4 regions of the Pseudomonas medicaginis genome follow, and region 4 is predicted to be linked to each of the others. Evidence: predicted binding sites of a transcription regulator. Region 4 holds the regulator's gene; each other region holds the start of a gene.
What was found. The regulator sigma-54, encoded in region 4, starts transcription at its own class of promoters, with help from an activator protein. The targets are predictions, from matches to a motif close to ANTGGCATNNANNTTGCTNT.
Positions count from the first base shown of each region.

Region 1 (4,195 bases), 2.1 Mb from region 4:
TGAATTCCGACAGACCGATGACCATCACCGTGAAGGCCGGTAGCTGTGCGCCGAGCCCTGAAAAGACCGATTCGAATTGCGGCACCACCTTGACCAGCAGGATGCCAGTGACGACCGCTGCGACGAGTATCACCGCCGTCGGATAGGTCATGGCTTTCTTGATCTTGGCCTTGAGGGCTTCGCTCTTTTCCTTGTAGGTCGCCACCCGATCCAACAGTGTATCCAGGGCACCGGCCTGTTCACCGGCATCCACCAGGTTGCAGTACAAATCGTCGAAGTACTGCGGGCATTTGCGCAGCGAGGCGGCGAAGCTGTTGCCCGCGGCGACCTCCTGTTTCACCTCGTCCACCAGCTTGCGCATGTTGGCGTTGTCGAAGCCTTCTCCGATGATGTCGAACGCCTGCAACAGCGGCACGCCAGCCTTGAGCATCGTTGCCATCTGACGGGTGAAGAGGGCAATGTCCAGCGGCTTGATGCGCTTGCCCTTGCTGAATATCGAGGTGGATTTCTTGCGCACTTTCTGCGGGTTGATGCCTTGTTTGCGCAGTTGTGCCTTGACCAGGGCCGGGCTCTGGCCGGTCAGTTCGCCAGTCATTTTCGCGCCTTTGCGGTCTTTGCCTTCCCACGTATAGACGTCGGTTTTCACTGCCTTGACCGCCATGCTCAATCCTTGGTGACCCGGTTGATTTCTTCGAGGCTGGTAACGCCCTGCATCACTTTGAGCAGCCCCGATGTGCGCAGGTCATTGAAGCCGTCCTTGCGCATTTGCAGATCGATTTCCAGCGAGTTGCCCTCGGCCATGATCAACCGTTGCAGCTCGGGCGTGTTCCTGACCACTTCGTAAACCCCCACGCGCCCTTTGTACCCGTGGTTGCACTGTTGGCAACCGACCGGCTCATAGATCGTGAATGTGCCGATGCGTTCCCGGGGGAAACCTTCCTTGAGCAAGGTTTCCTCGGGAATCTCGATGCTCTTCTTGCAGTGGTTGCACAGCTTGCGCGCCAGCCGCTGGGCGATGATCAGGTGCACGGCAGTGGCGATGTTGAACCCCGGAATGCCCATGTTCTGCAAGCGGACCAGGGTTTCGGCGGCGCTGTTGGTGTGCAAGGTGGAGAGCACCAGGTGCCCGGTCTGGGCGGCTTTGATGGCGATTTCGGCGGTTTCCAGGTCGCGGATCTCACCGACCATGATCACGTCCGGGTCCTGGCGCAGGAACGAGCGCAGGGCCTGGGCAAAGTCGAGCCCCTGGCGCGGGTTCACGTTGACTTGGTTGATGCCTTCCATGTTGATCTCCACCGGGTCTTCGGCGGTGGAAATGTTGATGTCCACGGTGTTGAGGATATTCAGCCCGGTGTACAGCGACACGGTCTTGCCCGAGCCGGTCGGGCCGGTCACCAGGATCAGCCCTTGCGGTTGCTTGAGGGCGGCCATGTACAGGTCTTTCTGTTCCGGTTCGTAGCCCAGGGCATCGATGCCCATTTGCGCGCTGGACGGATCGAGGATCCGGATCACCACCTTTTCGCCCCAGAGCGTGGGCAGGGTGTTGACCCGGAAGTCGATGGACTTGGTTTTCGACAGACGCATTTTCAGCCGGCCATCCTGTGGCTTGCGTCGCTCGGAAATATCCAGGCTGGCCATGACCTTGAGGCGGGCGGCGATGCGGGTCGCCAATTGGATCGGTGGCTTGGCCACTTCCTGCAGCATGCCGTCGGTGCGCACTCGTACGCGATAGCTCTTTTCGTAGGGTTCGAAGTGCAGGTCGGAAGAGCCGCCCTTGATCGCGTCCAGCAACATCTTGTTGACGAAGCGCACCACGGGCGCGTCGTCGGTGTCCTGGCCGGCGATGGAATCCTGCCTGGTGTCGTCGATCGATTCGATGTCCAGGCCGTCGAGGTCGACATCGCCCATGCCTTCCAGGCCCGTGCTACTGGATTCGAAGAACTTTTCGATGGCGTCGCTGAGCTTGTCGTCCTCCACCAGGATGGCTTCGGTGGTCAGGCCGGTGCTGAACTGGATGTCGTTGATGGCCTGGTGGTTGGTAGGGTCGGAAATGCCAACGAACAGCTTGTTGCCGCGCCGCCACAGTGGCAGGGCGTGGTGCTGGCGCACCAGTTTTTCGCTGACCAGCCCCGTGGGCTGGGCTTCCTTGTCCAAGCTGTTGAGGTCCAGCAGGGCCACGCCGAAATGCTCCGAGGCGATCTCCGCGACCTGGCGGCTTTGGACCAGTTTGTTCTGCACCAGGTAGCTGACCAGGGGGATGCGACTGCGTTGGGCCTGTTGATACGCCTGTTGCGCACTTTGCTCGGTGAGCAGTTCGGCCATCACCAATTGCTTGGTCAGACCGCTGAGGGCGATGTCGTTCATGGGGATACCGGACGCGGACAGTTCATGACTTATAGCCTAGTCAAGCATCGACGCCAAACCAGCGGGGCTGGGTGACAAAAAACGTCAGATAGTGCGGTTGTTGAGGTAGGACGTCGCTGTTGTGCGGGGTCAAACCCCTTGATTGAGGGGGCCTTGGGGTTGGCATGTGCCCTGCAACGGCTATTTCAGGTCATGAGATTTCCACTCATGCATGGGAGATGTGTATGAATAAGCAAAAGGGCTTTACGCTGATCGAGTTGCTGATCGTCGTGGCGATCATCGGCATTCTGGCGACCTTTGCGTTGCCGCAATATTCCAGGTACCAAGCGCGGGCCAAGGCCACGGCCGGGTTGGCTGAAATCACGGCATTCAAGGTACCGTACGAGGACAATATGAACCGAGGGGTCGATCCTACGATCGCCAACATGGGCATAACCTCACCTACCAGTAACTGCACAATCACCATTACAGGCACAGCGGCGGCCGGAGCGGGCACGATTGCTTGTGCCCTCCTGAATTCGCCGGCTCTTGTCCAGGGCAGGACGATTACACTCTCTCGTTCGGCGGCAGGTGTCTGGTCCTGTACTTCTACAGCGGCCCAGGAGTTCTTGCCGACGGGCTGTACCGGAGCTGCGAATCCATAATCCCTCCCGATGGAACTGGCCCCGCTTAAATACCGGGGCTTTTTATTGGGAATTGGAAATGTCCAGAAATTCAGCAGCTTAGCGGGTGGGCGAACCCCGCAACTTGCATGTCGAAAATCGGCCGGTCATGCATTTTGCATGAATGTGGAATTTGCCGCCTCGCTTAACTTATTGATTTTTAATGACTTTGTAAATGTTTCAAAACTGGCACAGCCTTCGCACTACTCCTGATAACCCTGCCGGGATGCACATCCGGCAGTTTCTGAGAAAAACAGGAGTTACTCGTATGAAGAAGTTCGCTATCACTGCCGCTGCTGCTACCGCACTGACCCTGACCATGGCTAGCGCTTTCGCCGAGACCACTCAAGCAACTCAGGCACCCATGATGCTGGCTGCTGGTGAAGTGACAGAAGCCAAAGAGGACGTTTCCGATACCTGGATCACCACCAAGGTCAAGGCTGATCTGGTCACTGAAAAAGGCATCCCAGGCACTGATATCAAAGTCGAAACCAATAAAGGTGTTGTATCGCTGTCGTCTACTGTCGCCGTGACCGACGCTCAGAAAGACATGGCTGTGGCGATCGCCAAGAAAATCAAAGGCGTCAAGGCCGTATCGGCTGACGGCCTGAAAGCCGAATAAGGCCAAGACTTCTCGCCTGGACTGGGAGAAGGCACGGCAGGCGGGCCTGGATATACGCTTGCCGTTGCTTTGGAGTTCATGCGAAAGGCCACAGGGACGTGGCCATTACAGGCCCCCTGCATTCGTGTCGGGGGCCTGTTCTATTGCGGGGGGAAAGTGCGGGTGAGATGTGTGGGGCAGTCTGGGAAACCGAGTTGCCCTTATCGCGAGCAAGCTCGCTCCCACAGTGGACCGGGTTCTTCCAGAAGAAATACGATCAAATGTGGGAGCGAGCTTGCTCGCGATGGCGGTAGTACATTCACCGGCCCCGCTTGCTGGTGATCTGCACCAGCCGATTCCCCTCGAAGCGCAGGTACTGGTACATGCCGCTGTTGGGGCCGTAGGTCCATTCTTCCACCGGGTATTCCTCCCGACGGTTGACGCTGCGCTTGTAGCCCAGGTCATCCCGCGCCGCGGGCTGTCCGCACTTTTGCAGCACTTCGCTCGAGCGGTCGCCCACGCTGATCAACTGGCTGCCGCAGCGCAGTGTGTCAGCCGCCCAAGCCTG
Region 1 covers NZ_OZ221631.1:6,340,893-6,345,087, reverse strand. The annotation lists gene ACMTA2_RS27975 (type II secretion system F family protein) at 1-661, opposite strand, end outside; gene pilB (type IV-A pilus assembly ATPase PilB) at 664-2,364, opposite strand; gene ACMTA2_RS27965 (pilin) at 2,589-3,008, shown strand; gene ACMTA2_RS27960 (BON domain-containing protein) at 3,295-3,648, shown strand; gene ACMTA2_RS27955 (DUF2845 domain-containing protein) at 3,947-4,195, opposite strand, start outside.
Region 1: a site for sigma-54 is predicted at 2,523-2,542, ahead of ACMTA2_RS27965 (pilin). Genes of this name have one in related genera too.

Region 2 (4,195 bases), 2.7 Mb from region 4:
TGCCATCACTGTTGGTGATGAAACCTTCCTTGTCAGTCTTGAAGGTACCGGCACGGGTGTAGCTCAGGGAGCCGTCGTTGCTCAGGACAAAGAAGCCCTGGCCCTGGATGCCCATGTCCAGCACGTTGCCGGTGTTGTTGACGTCACCCTGGCCGAACTGTTGTGAAACGTTGGCCAGGCGCACGCCGTTACCGACGGTCTTGCTGCCCGAACCCAGCTTGGTGGCCGAGTAGACGTCTTCGAATTCCGCGCGGGACGATTTGAAACCGGTGGTCGCCACGTTGGCGATGTTGTTGCCGGTCACGTCCAGCTGTTTGTTGGCTGCATAGAGACCGCTAAGGCCGATGTTGAAAGACATGTTGACTCCTTTTGCCGGTTAGTCGGCTCTACATACCAATAGTTTGTACTTTGGACAGGGCGATGCTGCCCAGCCCGGCCAGGTTCAGCATCAGCTCACCGCCCGTCTGGCTGATGGTCACACTGCTGACCGTGGCCGGCAGGTTGGTGATCAGCGACGTGGCCTTGCCATCGATGGTGGTCGACGCGGTAAAGGTGTAGGTGCCCGATTCGACCGTCGTGCCCGCATCGTTCTTGCCATCCCAGATGAAAGCGGAGTTGCCGGCGTTCTGACTGCCCAGGTCGATGGTGCGAACGGTCTTGCCGTCCTTGTCCACGATCTTGACGGCGACGGAGGACACCGATGCCGGTACCACCACCGTGCCGTTGAGGCTCTTGGAGGTATCGACCACGGCTTTGTCACCCGGGGCAATGACCGAGCGGCCCACCAGCGAGGAGGCCTGCAAGGCCTGGGACGAGTTGTAGTTGCCGGCGATGCCGCTCACCGTCTCGTTGAGGGTGGTGATGCCTTCCAGGCTGCTGAACTGCGCCAACTGGGCAACGAACTCGCCGTTGTCCTGTGGCTCCAGCGGGTTCTGGTTTTTCAGCTGGGTAACGAGCAGTTGCAGGAACGCATCCTTGCCCAGTTCCTGGTTGCCGCTCGCCGCCTGGGTCGCGCTCCCGAGGCCATCGGAGGTGTTGTTGGTCTTGACCGAGGAGTTGGCCAGAATTTCGTTGAGACTCAAACCGCTGGTAGTGTTGGTGACGCTCATGTGAATCGCCCCTTATCACTGACCGAGGGTCAGGACCTTCTGCATCATGGCTTTGGCAGTGTTCATCATTTCGACGTTGGTCTGGAACGAACGACTGGCGGAAATCATGTCGGCCATTTCTTCGACGACGTTGACGTTCGGGTAATAGACGTAGCCCTTGGCGTCCGCGGCCGGATGGTTCGGCTCATAACGTGCTTCGAGGTTGCTCTGGTCTTCGACCACGCCAAGTACCTGTACGCCCTGCCCGGCCGCGTCCTGGTCCTGGAACAGCGAGTCGCTGCCGCCGGACTGGCCGCCCTGGAACATGGTGGCGAACACCGGGTGACGGGCGCGGTAGGTCTGGTCGATGCTCGACGAAACGGTCTCGGCGTTGGCGATGTTACTGGCGACGGTGTTCAGGCGAGTGGTCTGGGCACTCATGGCACTGCCGGCAATGTTGAATACGCTAGCAATCGACATGGCTTACTCTCCGCGCAGGGCCGATACCAGCCCTTTGAACTTGCTGTTGAGCAGGGTGAAGCTGGCCTGGAAGTTCACGGAGTTTTCCGCGTAGTTGGACTGTTCCAGTTGAGCGTCCACGGTGTTCTGGTCGATCGATGGCTGCATCGGCGTGCGATACATCAGCGACTCGTCGCCATTGCCCAGGCCTTCGGCTTCGATATGACGGCTGTTGGTCATGTTCAAGGCGAAGTGGCCGTTCTTGGTCTTCTCGTTCTGCTCGGCGAGCACTTTGGAGAAGTCCAGGTCCCGCGCCTTGTAGTTCGGGGTGTCGGCGTTGGCGATGTTGTTGGCCAGGACTTCGGCACGCTGGGCGCGGAAGCTCAGGGCCTGTTCGTGGATACCGAGCGCTTTATCGAAGCTGATGCTCATGTCGGAAACCTTTGGGTGACCAGAATGTACGTACGTTGGCTTTAGCAAGCGCCGTGCCACTTTCACAAAGCCCATAAACCGGGGCTTTGCGGGCAGCGGCAAGGCGGCAATGCCAGAAAAGCGGCAATCGGCTTCCGCAAGCTGCCGCTTTTCTGCCGCTTTCATCCAGGCAACAGAGGTCAAAAATGTGGGAGCGAGCTTGCTCGCGATAGCGGTGTATCAGTCAACATTGATGTCGCCTGCAATACCGCTATCGCGAGCAAGCTCGCTCCCACAAGGGAAAGGGGGAACTGATAGGGATTTGGCAGGCATAAAAAACGGGAGCCTGTAAGGGCTCCCGTTCTTTTGACTACATCCGCCAATCACTTCGCCTGGTAAATGATCCCCGGGCTGCACTGGACCATCTGGTAATGGTCCGGCAAGCCGTTCAGCGCTTCGGAGGCGCCGAGGAACAGGTAGCCGCCCGGCTTCAAGGTGCCGTGGATACGCATCAGGATGTCCTTCTTCACTTCGGCGGAGAAGTAGATCAGCACGTTGCGGCAGAACACGATGTCGAACTTGCCCAGGCTGGCGTAGCTGTCCAGCAAGTTGAACGAACGGAACTCCACCCGGCTCTTGATCGGCGCCTTGACCACCCACTTGCCCGGTCCTTTCGGGTCGAAGTAGCGTTGCAGGCGGTCCGGCGACAGGCCACGGCCGATGGCCAGGCTGTCGTACTCGCCGGTCTTGCAGTTATTGAGCATGGTCCCGGACAGGTCGGTGGCGACGATCTGCACACCGCCTTTCAACTGGCCGAGGTTGGAGCGCTCGAACTCATCGATGGACATCGACAGCGAATAGGGTTCCTGCCCCGACGAACAGGCCGCCGACCAGATCCGCAGGCGCTGGCCCGGGCTGGCCTTGATGGCAGCCGGCAGCACTTTGTTCTTCAGCACCTCGAACGGGTAGGTATCCCGAAACCACAGGGTTTCGTTGGTAGTCATCGCGTCCACCACCATCTCGCGCAAGCCGCTGCGCGGCTGGGTCTGGATACGCTGAACCAGCTCGCCCAATGACTTGAGGCCCTGTTGCTCCATCAATTTATTGAGACGGCTCGACACCAGGTATTGCTTGTTTTCACCAAGCAAGATGCCACAGGCTTTTTCCAGGAAGACCCGGAACTGTTCGAAATCCAAATTACCCGTAGACAAGATACCGCCTCTTTCATCGTGTTGACTTGCCGGGCGCACAATGCGCCCGACCTTCACTTTATTCTGCTGTCTTGATCCGGTCGACGACCCGGGACGCCAGGTCATCAGGACGGAATTTCGCCAGGAAATCGTCGGCACCGACCTTCTTGACCATCGCCTGGTTGAAAACCCCGGACAACGAAGTATGCAAGATGATGTGCAGTTTTTGCATGCGCGGATCGCTGCGGATTTCCGAGGTCAGGGTGTACCCGTCCATCTCCGGCATCTCGATGTCGGAAATCATCATCAAAAACTCTTCCTCGGGCTTCTTGCCCTCGTCCACCAGCTTGCGCAGGTAATCCAAAGCCTGCCGCCCGTCGTTCAACGCCACCACCTCGACGCCGACCGTTTGCAGGCAACGGGTGACCTGCTTGCGGGCCACCGACGAATCATCCACGGTCAGCACCCGCAGCGAAACCGCCTTGTGCTGCGTCTCGGCATCCACCACACCGACGGAGATCGTCTCCGGGGTGGGCGCCACTTCGGCGAGGATTTTCTCCACGTCGATGATTTCCACCAACTGGTTATCGACCCGCGTCACCGCCGTCAGGTAGTGATCGCGGCCGGTGCCCTTGGGCGGCGGATGGATCTCTTCCCAGTTCATGTTGACGATGCGTTCGACCGAGCGCACCAGGAAACCCTGGGTCTTGGTGTTGTACTCGGTGATGATCACAAACGGATTGCTCTGGTCCAGCAGACGCCCGGAACCGGTCGCCATCGCCAGGTCGAGAATCGGGATGGTCGCACCCCGGATATTGGCCACACCGCACACGACGGGGCTGGACTTGGGCATCAGGGTCAGCTTGGGGCATTGCAGCACCTCGCGGACCTTGAATACGTTGATCCCATACATTTGTTGGCCGTCGAGACGGAACAACAACAGCTCCAGGCGATTCTGACCGACCAGCTGGGTGCGCTGGTTTACCGAATCCATTACTCCCGCCATGCCCTGACTCCTACCTAACGCTAATGTGTCCGACGCGCATT
Region 2 covers NZ_OZ221631.1:5,750,728-5,754,922, forward strand. The annotation lists gene flgE (flagellar hook protein FlgE) at 1-358, opposite strand, end outside; gene flgD (flagellar hook assembly protein FlgD) at 387-1,109, opposite strand; gene flgC (flagellar basal body rod protein FlgC) at 1,125-1,568, opposite strand; gene flgB (flagellar basal body rod protein FlgB) at 1,572-1,979, opposite strand; gene cheR (protein-glutamate O-methyltransferase CheR) at 2,342-3,169, opposite strand; gene ACMTA2_RS25190 (chemotaxis protein CheV) at 3,228-4,154, opposite strand.
Region 2: a site for sigma-54 is predicted at 2,021-2,040, ahead of flgB (flagellar basal body rod protein FlgB). Genes of this name have one in related genera too.

Region 3 (4,195 bases), 630 kb from region 4:
GTTTGCGGCATAGGGCCGTCCTGGGCATCGACCAGCAGCAGCACGGAGTCGACCATCGACATCACGCGCTCTACTTCACCACCGAAGTCGGCGTGGCCCGGGGTGTCCACGATGTTGATGTGGTAACCGTTCCAGTTGATGGCGGTGTTTTTAGCCAGGATGGTAATACCGCGCTCTTTTTCCTGGTCGTTGGAGTCCATCACGCGCTCGTCGTTGAGCTCGTTGCGCTCCAGGGTGCCGGATTGACGCAAGAGTTTGTCTACCAGGGTGGTCTTACCATGGTCAACGTGAGCAATGATGGCGATGTTGCGTAGATTTTCGATCACTTGTGTATCTCGATCAGAGGATTCGGTGTGCTGACAGGTCGTGGCAGCGATTTACGTTGAGTTCCGACAGCCGTTACAGCCTGTCGGCGGCGTCGGGGGGCCGGTGACGCAGGCCACAGGCAAACAGCCCCGGGCACTTAGCTCGGTCGATAAACGCGCACATTGGCATGCCCCTCACTGAGCAAATGGTGGGCATGCAGGCGACTCATCACGCCTTTGTCGCAATAGAGCAGGTACTGGCGAGTAGGGTCCAGTTCCTTGAAACGCGCGTTCACGGCATAGAACGGCATCGTTTTTACCTCGATGCCGGCGACACTCAGCGGATCGTCTTCAGCGTCATCCGGGTGGCGGATATCGATGATGATCTGACCGGCCAGCGCTTCGCCGACTTCTTCAATCCTGATGTCCTGGCCCAATTCGTCGATCACCCGATCGATTGGCACCAGCCTGGCGTTTTCGAGCGCTCGCTCGAGCACCGCCATGTCGAATTCTTTCTCTTCGTGCTCAACCCGCCCACGCTTGGCCGCCGTCTTCGGATTGACCGATATGACGCCGCAATACTCCGGCATGTGCCGGGCAAACTCGGCGGTGCCGATTTCATTGGCCTGGTCGATGATGTCCTGCTTGTGGCTGGCAATCAGCGGCCGCAAGACCAGTTTCTCGGTCACGCAGTCGATCACCGACAGGTTCGGCAACGTCTGGCTCGACACCTGGGAGATCGCCTCGCCGGTCACCAGCGCATCGATGTGCAGGCGGTCGGCAATGCTCGACGCGGCACGCAACATCATACGCTTCAAAATGACGCCCATATGACTGTTATCGACTTTGCCGAGAATCTCGCCCAGGACTTCCTCGAACGGCACACTCACAAATAACACGCGTTGGGAGCTGCCGTACTTCTTCCAGATGAAGTGCGCCACTTCCATCACGCCCAGTTCATGGGCGCGGCCGCCGAGGTTGAAGAAGCAGAAATGGCTCATCAGCCCGCGACGCATGATCTGGTAGGCGGCCACCGTAGAGTCGAAGCCCCCCGACATCAGCACCAGGGTCTGCTCCAGCGAACCCAGCGGATAACCGCCGATGCTGTTGTGCTGGCTGTGGATCACGAACAGCCGCTGGTCGCGGATTTCGATACGCACTTCGATTTCCGGGTCTTTCAACGAAATACCGGCCGCGCCGCACTGCCGGCGCAACTGGCTGCCGACATACTTCTCTACATCCATCGAACTGAACGGGTGTTTGCCGGCACGCTTGCAACGCACCGAAAAGATCTTGCCGGTCAGTGCATCACCATAATGAAGCATGCACTTGGCGAGGATGTCGTCGAAGTCTCCCAACGGGTATTCATCGACTTGCAGGAAATGCGCGATGCCCGGCATGCAGCTCAGGCGCTCGGTCATTTCCTTCAGGACCTTGGGTTCGCTGACACGGGTTTCCAGTTCGAGGTTGTCCCACACGCCGTTCACCACCACGGCCGGGTCCAGGTCTCGGAGCACGGCACGGATGTTCTTGGCCAACTGGCGGATGAAACGCATCCGTACCGGGCGGCTCTTGATGGTGATCTCGGGGAAGACTTTTACGATTAGTTTCATGAAAACAGCGCGCGAACGGCCAGCCGAAAAAGGGGGGCGCGGATTATAGCGGAAATTGCTCAAGGTTTAACCAGTTAATGTGCAGATGGTTTTGAACGCACCAAAAAAGATCACTGGCCGCGATTGGCGCCACATTACAGTGCGCTATTGTCCGACAATCCTGGATTCAAGCCCCGAAAAGCCTGGAATTGGTGCAAAAAACCCATGCTGGGGCACTGGCATGCAAATTGCTCCCTTGTGAGGCAGGTTGCCTTGGCAGAGTATTCGCGCCGGCATCACCCATATCTAAGGGCACTCCACTACCCGCCCGAAGCCACCCGGAGGACATATGTCGAAGTCGGTTCAACTCATCAAAGATCATGACGTCAAGTGGATTGATCTGCGCTTCACTGACACCAAAGGCACTCAACATCACGTGACCATGCCGGCCCGTGATGCGCTGGACGACGAATTCTTTGAAATCGGGAAAATGTTCGACGGCTCCTCCATCTCCGGCTGGAAAGGTATCGAAGCCTCCGACATGATCCTGATGCCGGATGACGAAACCGCCGTCCTGGACCCGTTCACCGAAGAGCCGACCCTGATCCTGGTCTGCGACATCATCGAACCTTCGACCATGCAAGGCTATGACCGCGACCCACGCGCCATCGCCCACCGCGCCGAGGAATACCTGAAGTCCACCGGTATCGGCGACACCGCTTTCTTCGGTCCTGAGCCTGAGTTCTTCATCTTCGACTCGGTCAAATTCAAGTCCGACATTTCCGGCTCCATGTTCAAGATCTTCTCCGAACAAGGTTCGTGGATGTCCGACCAGGACGTGGAAGGCGGCAACAAAGGCCACCGTCCAGGTATCAAGGGCGGCTACTTCCCGGTTCCACCGTTCGATTTCGACCACGAAATCCGTACCTCCATGTGCAACGCACTGGAAGAAATGGGCCAGACCGTGGAAGTTCACCACCACGAAGTGGCAACTGCCGGCCAGAACGAAATCGGCGTGAAGTTCAACACGCTGGTCAAGAAGGCTGACGAAGTCCAGACCCTCAAGTACTGCGTACACAACGTTGCCGACGCCTACGGTCGCACCGCGACCTTCATGCCGAAGCCACTGTACGGCGACAACGGTTCGGGCATGCACGTTCACATGTCGATCTCCAAAGACGGCAAGAACACCTTCGCAGGCGAAGGTTATGCCGGCCTGTCGGACACCGCCCTGTACTTCATCGGCGGTATCATCAAGCACGGTAAGGCTCTGAACGGCTTCACCAACCCGTCGACCAACTCCTACAAGCGTCTGGTACCAGGTTTCGAAGCACCGGTCATGCTGGCCTACTCGGCTCGCAACCGTTCCGCCTCGATCCGTATTCCTTACGTGAACAGCCCTAAAGCTCGCCGTATCGAAGCGCGCTTCCCGGATCCGGCTGCCAACCCGTACCTGGCCTTCGCAGCACTGATGATGGCCGGCCTGGACGGTATCCAGAACAAGATCCACCCTGGCGATGCCGCTGACAAAAACCTGTATGACCTGCCGCCTGAAGAGGCCAAGGAAATCCCACAGGTGTGTGGCAGCCTGAAAGAAGCCCTGGAAGAGCTGGACAAGGGCCGTGCGTTCCTGACCAAGGGCGGCGTATTCAGCGATGACTTCATCGACGCTTACATCGCACTGAAAAGCGAAGAAGAAATCAAGGTCCGCACCTTCGTACACCCACTGGAATACGAGCTGTACTACAGCTGCTGATCCAGTAAACGCCGCCACGCACGGCGTGAATAAAGAGAGGCCTCCTTCGGGAGGCCTTTTTTATGGGCGCAGGTTACGTGCATGATGCCTCGTCGCTCCCCCATAGAAGACGAGACTGCCCATGACTTTGCGCTTCAAGCTCTGCCTTGCCCTGTCTGCCGCACTGCTGGCCTCCACCGCCGAAGCCGCCTCGGCCCCCGCCCCTGAGGCCCTTACCCCGTTGCTTAACGCCATTGGCGAACGCCTGGCCCTTGGCGATCAAGTGGCGCTGAGCAAATGGGACAGCCATAAACCGGTAGAAGACCGTCAGCGCGAGCGTGAAGTCATTGCCGCCGCCGTCGCCCAGGCACCGGCCTACAAGCTGAGTGGCGAAACCGTGGAAGCGTTTTTCGCTGCCCAGATAGAAGCCAACAAAATGGTGCAGTACATCAACCTGTCCGACTGGGCCCTGGAAGGCAAGGCCCCGGACCTCCCACGGCCGGACCTGGTGGGACAGATCCGCCCGCAACTCGATCGACTGCAAAAACGCCTGTTGCAACAAC
Region 3 covers NZ_OZ221631.1:669,943-674,137, reverse strand. The annotation lists gene typA (translational GTPase TypA) at 1-326, opposite strand, end outside; gene thiI (tRNA uracil 4-sulfurtransferase ThiI) at 464-1,918, opposite strand; gene glnA (type I glutamate--ammonia ligase) at 2,247-3,653, shown strand; gene ACMTA2_RS02980 (chorismate mutase) at 3,775-4,195, shown strand, end outside.
Region 3: a site for sigma-54 is predicted at 2,133-2,152, ahead of glnA (type I glutamate--ammonia ligase). Genes of this name have one in related genera too.

Region 4 (4,195 bases):
TACGACACCAACAAGAAACTCGCCAGCGCCGGTCGCGCCACCGGCAGCAAGGTGACCGAACAGCGTCCACGGATCGACATGGTGATCCAGCCCAAAAAGAAAACCGAGCAGAAGGCCCAGTAATGGCAACTCTGAAAGCTCAGCACCTGGCCAAGAGCTACAAGAGCCGTCAAGTCGTGCGTGATGTCAGCCTGTCCATCGACAGCGGCCAGATCGTCGGCTTGCTCGGCCCCAATGGCGCGGGCAAGACCACCTGCTTCTACATGATCGTCGGCCTGGTCCAGGCCGATCAGGGTCGCGTACTGATCGACGACCTGGATGTCAGCCACCAGCCGATGCATGGCCGGGCGAAGGCCGGTATCGGCTATCTGCCGCAAGAAGCGTCGATCTTCCGCAAACTGTCGGTTGCCGACAACATCATGGCGATCCTCGAGACCCGCAAGGAACTGGACAAGGCCGGTCGTCGCCAGGAGCTGGAAAGCCTGCTGCAGGAATTCCACATCAGCCACATTCGCGACAACCTGGGCATGAGCCTGTCCGGGGGTGAACGGCGCCGCGTGGAAATCGCCCGCGCCCTGGCCACCGCACCAAAGTTCATCCTGCTCGACGAACCCTTCGCCGGCGTAGACCCGATTTCGGTGGGCGACATCAAGCAGATCATCCACCACCTCAAGGCCAAGGGCATCGGCGTACTGATCACCGACCACAACGTGCGCGAGACCCTGGATATCTGCGAAACCGCCTACATTGTCAATGACGGCCAACTGATCGCCGAAGGCGACTCCGCCGCGATCCTGGCCAATGACCTGGTCAAGGAAGTGTACCTGGGACATGAGTTCCGCCTGTAAGCTCACGTGTCTGGCGAATTGCCAGAGCGTCGTTTAATTTAATTATGGCGACGCTCTAGGCAAACACTTCAGTTTCAGGCATATAATTTGCTTAAGTTTGGCGCTCCGGCGCCCTGTAGTGGATGGCGCATGTGCGCCGGCGAATAAGGTGTTAAGCCCCTGCCATGAAACCATCGCTAGTCTTGAGAATGGGCCAGCAGCTGACGATGACACCGCAGCTGCAACAGGCCATCCGCCTGCTCCAATTGTCGACCCTGGACCTGCAACAGGAAATCCAGGAGGCCCTGGAGTCCAATCCGATGCTCGAGCGCCAGGAAGAAGGCGACGACTTCGATAACACCGACCCCCTGGCCGACAACGTCGAGCAGAAAACCAACACCGAGATCCCGGAACCATCCTACCAGGAAGCCGCCCCAACGGTGGACAACCTCGAGGATGGCGAGTGGAACGAGCGCATCCCCAACGAGTTGCCCGTGGACACGGCCTGGGAAGATGTCTACCAGACCAGTGCCAGCAACCTGCCCAGCAGCAGCGATGACGACGAGTGGGACTTCACCACCCGGACCTCGGCCGGCGAGAGCCTGCAAAGCCACCTGCTGTGGCAATTGAACCTGGCACCGATGTCCGACACCGATCGCCTGATCGCCGTCACCCTGATCGATTGCATCAACAACCAGGGCTACCTGGACGAGACCCTCGAAGAAATCCTCGAAGCCTTCGACCCCGAGCTCGACATCGAGCTGGACGAGATCGAAGCCGTCCTCCATCGTATCCAGCAGTTCGAACCGGCCGGCATCGGCGCCCGCAACCTGGGCGAGTGCCTGTTGCTGCAACTGCGCCAGTTGTCCGCCAAGACCCCATGGCTGTCCGAAGCCAAACGATTGGTCACCGATTACATCGACCTGCTGGGCGGTCGCGACTACAGCCAATTGATGCGTCGCATGAAGCTCAAGGAAGATGAGCTGCGCCAGGTCATCGAGCTGGTACAGAGCCTCAACCCGCGTCCCGGCTCGCAGATCGAATCCACCGAACCTGAGTACGTGGTCCCCGACGTGATCGTGCGCAAGCACAATGATCGCTGGCTGGTGGAGCTCAACCAGGAATCGGTCCCCAAGCTGCGGGTCAACGCCCAGTACGCCGGCTTCGTGAAGCGTGCCGACACCAGCGCCGACAATACCTTCATGCGCAACCAGTTGCAGGAGGCCCGCTGGTTCATCAAGAGCCTGCAAAGCCGCAACGAAACCCTGATGAAAGTGGCCACCCAGATCGTCGAGCATCAGCGCGGCTTCCTGGAGTACGGCGATGAAGCGATGAAACCGTTGGTCTTGCATGACATTGCCGAGGCCGTGGGCATGCACGAGTCGACGATTTCCCGTGTAACCACCCAGAAATTCATGCATACCCCTCGGGGCATCTATGAATTGAAATACTTTTTCTCCAGCCACGTCAGCACCTCCGAAGGCGGCGAATGCTCGTCCACGGCCATCCGCGCGATCATCAAAAAACTGGTGGCTGCGGAAAATCAGAAAAAGCCGTTGAGTGACAGCAAGATCGCTGGTTTACTGGAGGCACAAGGCATTCAGGTGGCCCGCCGTACCGTCGCCAAGTACCGTGAATCCCTCGGGATCGCACCTTCGAGCGAACGCAAGCGGTTGATGTAACAGGCCACGCCACAGCGTTCCAGTGGCAGGCATTTCTGCCTGCCGCTTTATGCACTGGCAACGAAGGAGAAGCTGTATGCAAGTCAACATCAGTGGACACCAACTGGAAGTGACCGAACCCCTGCGCACCTACATCGGCGAAAAACTCGACCGATTGGAGAGGCATTTCGACAAGATCACCAACGTGCAAGTCACGATGAACGTCGAGAAGCTGCTGCAGAAAATCGAAGCCACACTGCATATCCCCGGCGGAGAAGTGGTTGCCAACGCAGAGCACACAGACATGTATGCCGCGATTGACCTGCTGACCGACAAGCTGGATCGCCAACTTAAAAAGCATAAGGAAAAGACCCAGAGCCTCCTCCAGGGCGCTACCGGTCGTTAACCCCCCCAATCCATGATCCGACTAGAAACCATCCTGACCCCCGGCCGTTCCCAAGTGAACGCGCCGGGCGGCAGTAAAAAGAAAGCCCTCGAACACATTGCCAACCTGATCCACCGCGAGGTTCCGGATCTGGAAATGCAGGACGTCTTCGAGGCCCTGGTTGCCCGTGAAAAACTCGGTTCCACCGGTTTTGGCAACGGCATCGCCATTCCTCATTGCCGTCTCAAGGGTTGTACCTCGCCGATCAGTGCGTTGTTGCACCTTGAAACCGCCATCGATTTCGACGCCATCGACGGCGCCCCGGTCGACCTGCTGTTTGTATTGCTGGTACCGGAAGCGGCGACCGATGCGCACCTCGAGCTGCTGCGCCAGATCGCCAGCATGCTGGACCGCAAGGAAGTGCGCGAAAAACTGCGCAGCGCGCCGAGTAACGAAGCTCTGTACCAGGTAGTCCTGGACGAGCAGAACGGTCATTAAACATGCGCATGATCATCGTCAGTGGCCGCTCCGGCTCCGGTAAAAGTACGGCCCTCAACGTGCTTGAGGACAGCGGCTACTATTGCATCGACAATTTGCCCGCCGGCCTGCTGCCGGAACTGGCCGAGCGTGCCCTGATCCACACCGAGCTGGCGCAGCCGCTGGTGGCGGTGTCCATCGATGCCCGCAACCTGCCAAGCCACCTGTCGCGCTTTCCGGAATTGCTCGAGGAAGTGCGCAGCCGGCATATCCAGTGCGATGTGTTGTACCTGGATGCCGACGAAGAGACGCTGCTCAAGCGCTTCTCCGAAACCCGCCGGCGTCATCCCCTGAGCAACGCCAATCGCTCTCTGGCCGAAGCCATCGAGGATGAAAGCCAACTGCTGGGACCGATTGCCGACCTGGCGGACCTGAAGGTCAATACCACGCACCTGAACCTTTATCAGTTGCGCGACACGATCAAGCTGCGCCTGCTGAACCAGCCGGAGCCAGGCACGGCGTTCCTGGTGGAGTCGTTCGGCTTCAAGCGTGGCATGCCGGTAGACGCCGACCTGGTGTTCGATGTGCGTTGCCTGCCCAATCCTTATTGGAAACCGGAATTGCGTGCTCAGTCCGGGCTCGACCAACCGGTGATCGACTACCTGGCCGCCCAGCCGGATGTCGAGGAAATGTACCAGGATATCTCCAGCTACCTGCTCAAATGGCTGCCCCGCTTTGCCGCGAGCAACCGCGCCTACGTCACGATCGCCATCGGCTGTACCGGCGGTCATCACCGCTCCGTCTACCTGACAGAACGCCTGGGTCAGCTCCTGCAACAATCCCTG
Region 4 covers NZ_OZ221631.1:1,302,229-1,306,423, reverse strand. The annotation lists gene lptA (lipopolysaccharide transport periplasmic protein LptA) at 1-123, shown strand, start outside; gene lptB (LPS export ABC transporter ATP-binding protein) at 123-848, shown strand; gene ACMTA2_RS05605 (RNA polymerase factor sigma-54) at 1,013-2,509, shown strand; gene hpf (ribosome hibernation-promoting factor, HPF/YfiA family) at 2,586-2,894, shown strand; gene ptsN (PTS IIA-like nitrogen regulatory protein PtsN) at 2,907-3,371, shown strand; gene rapZ (RNase adapter RapZ) at 3,374-4,195, shown strand, end outside.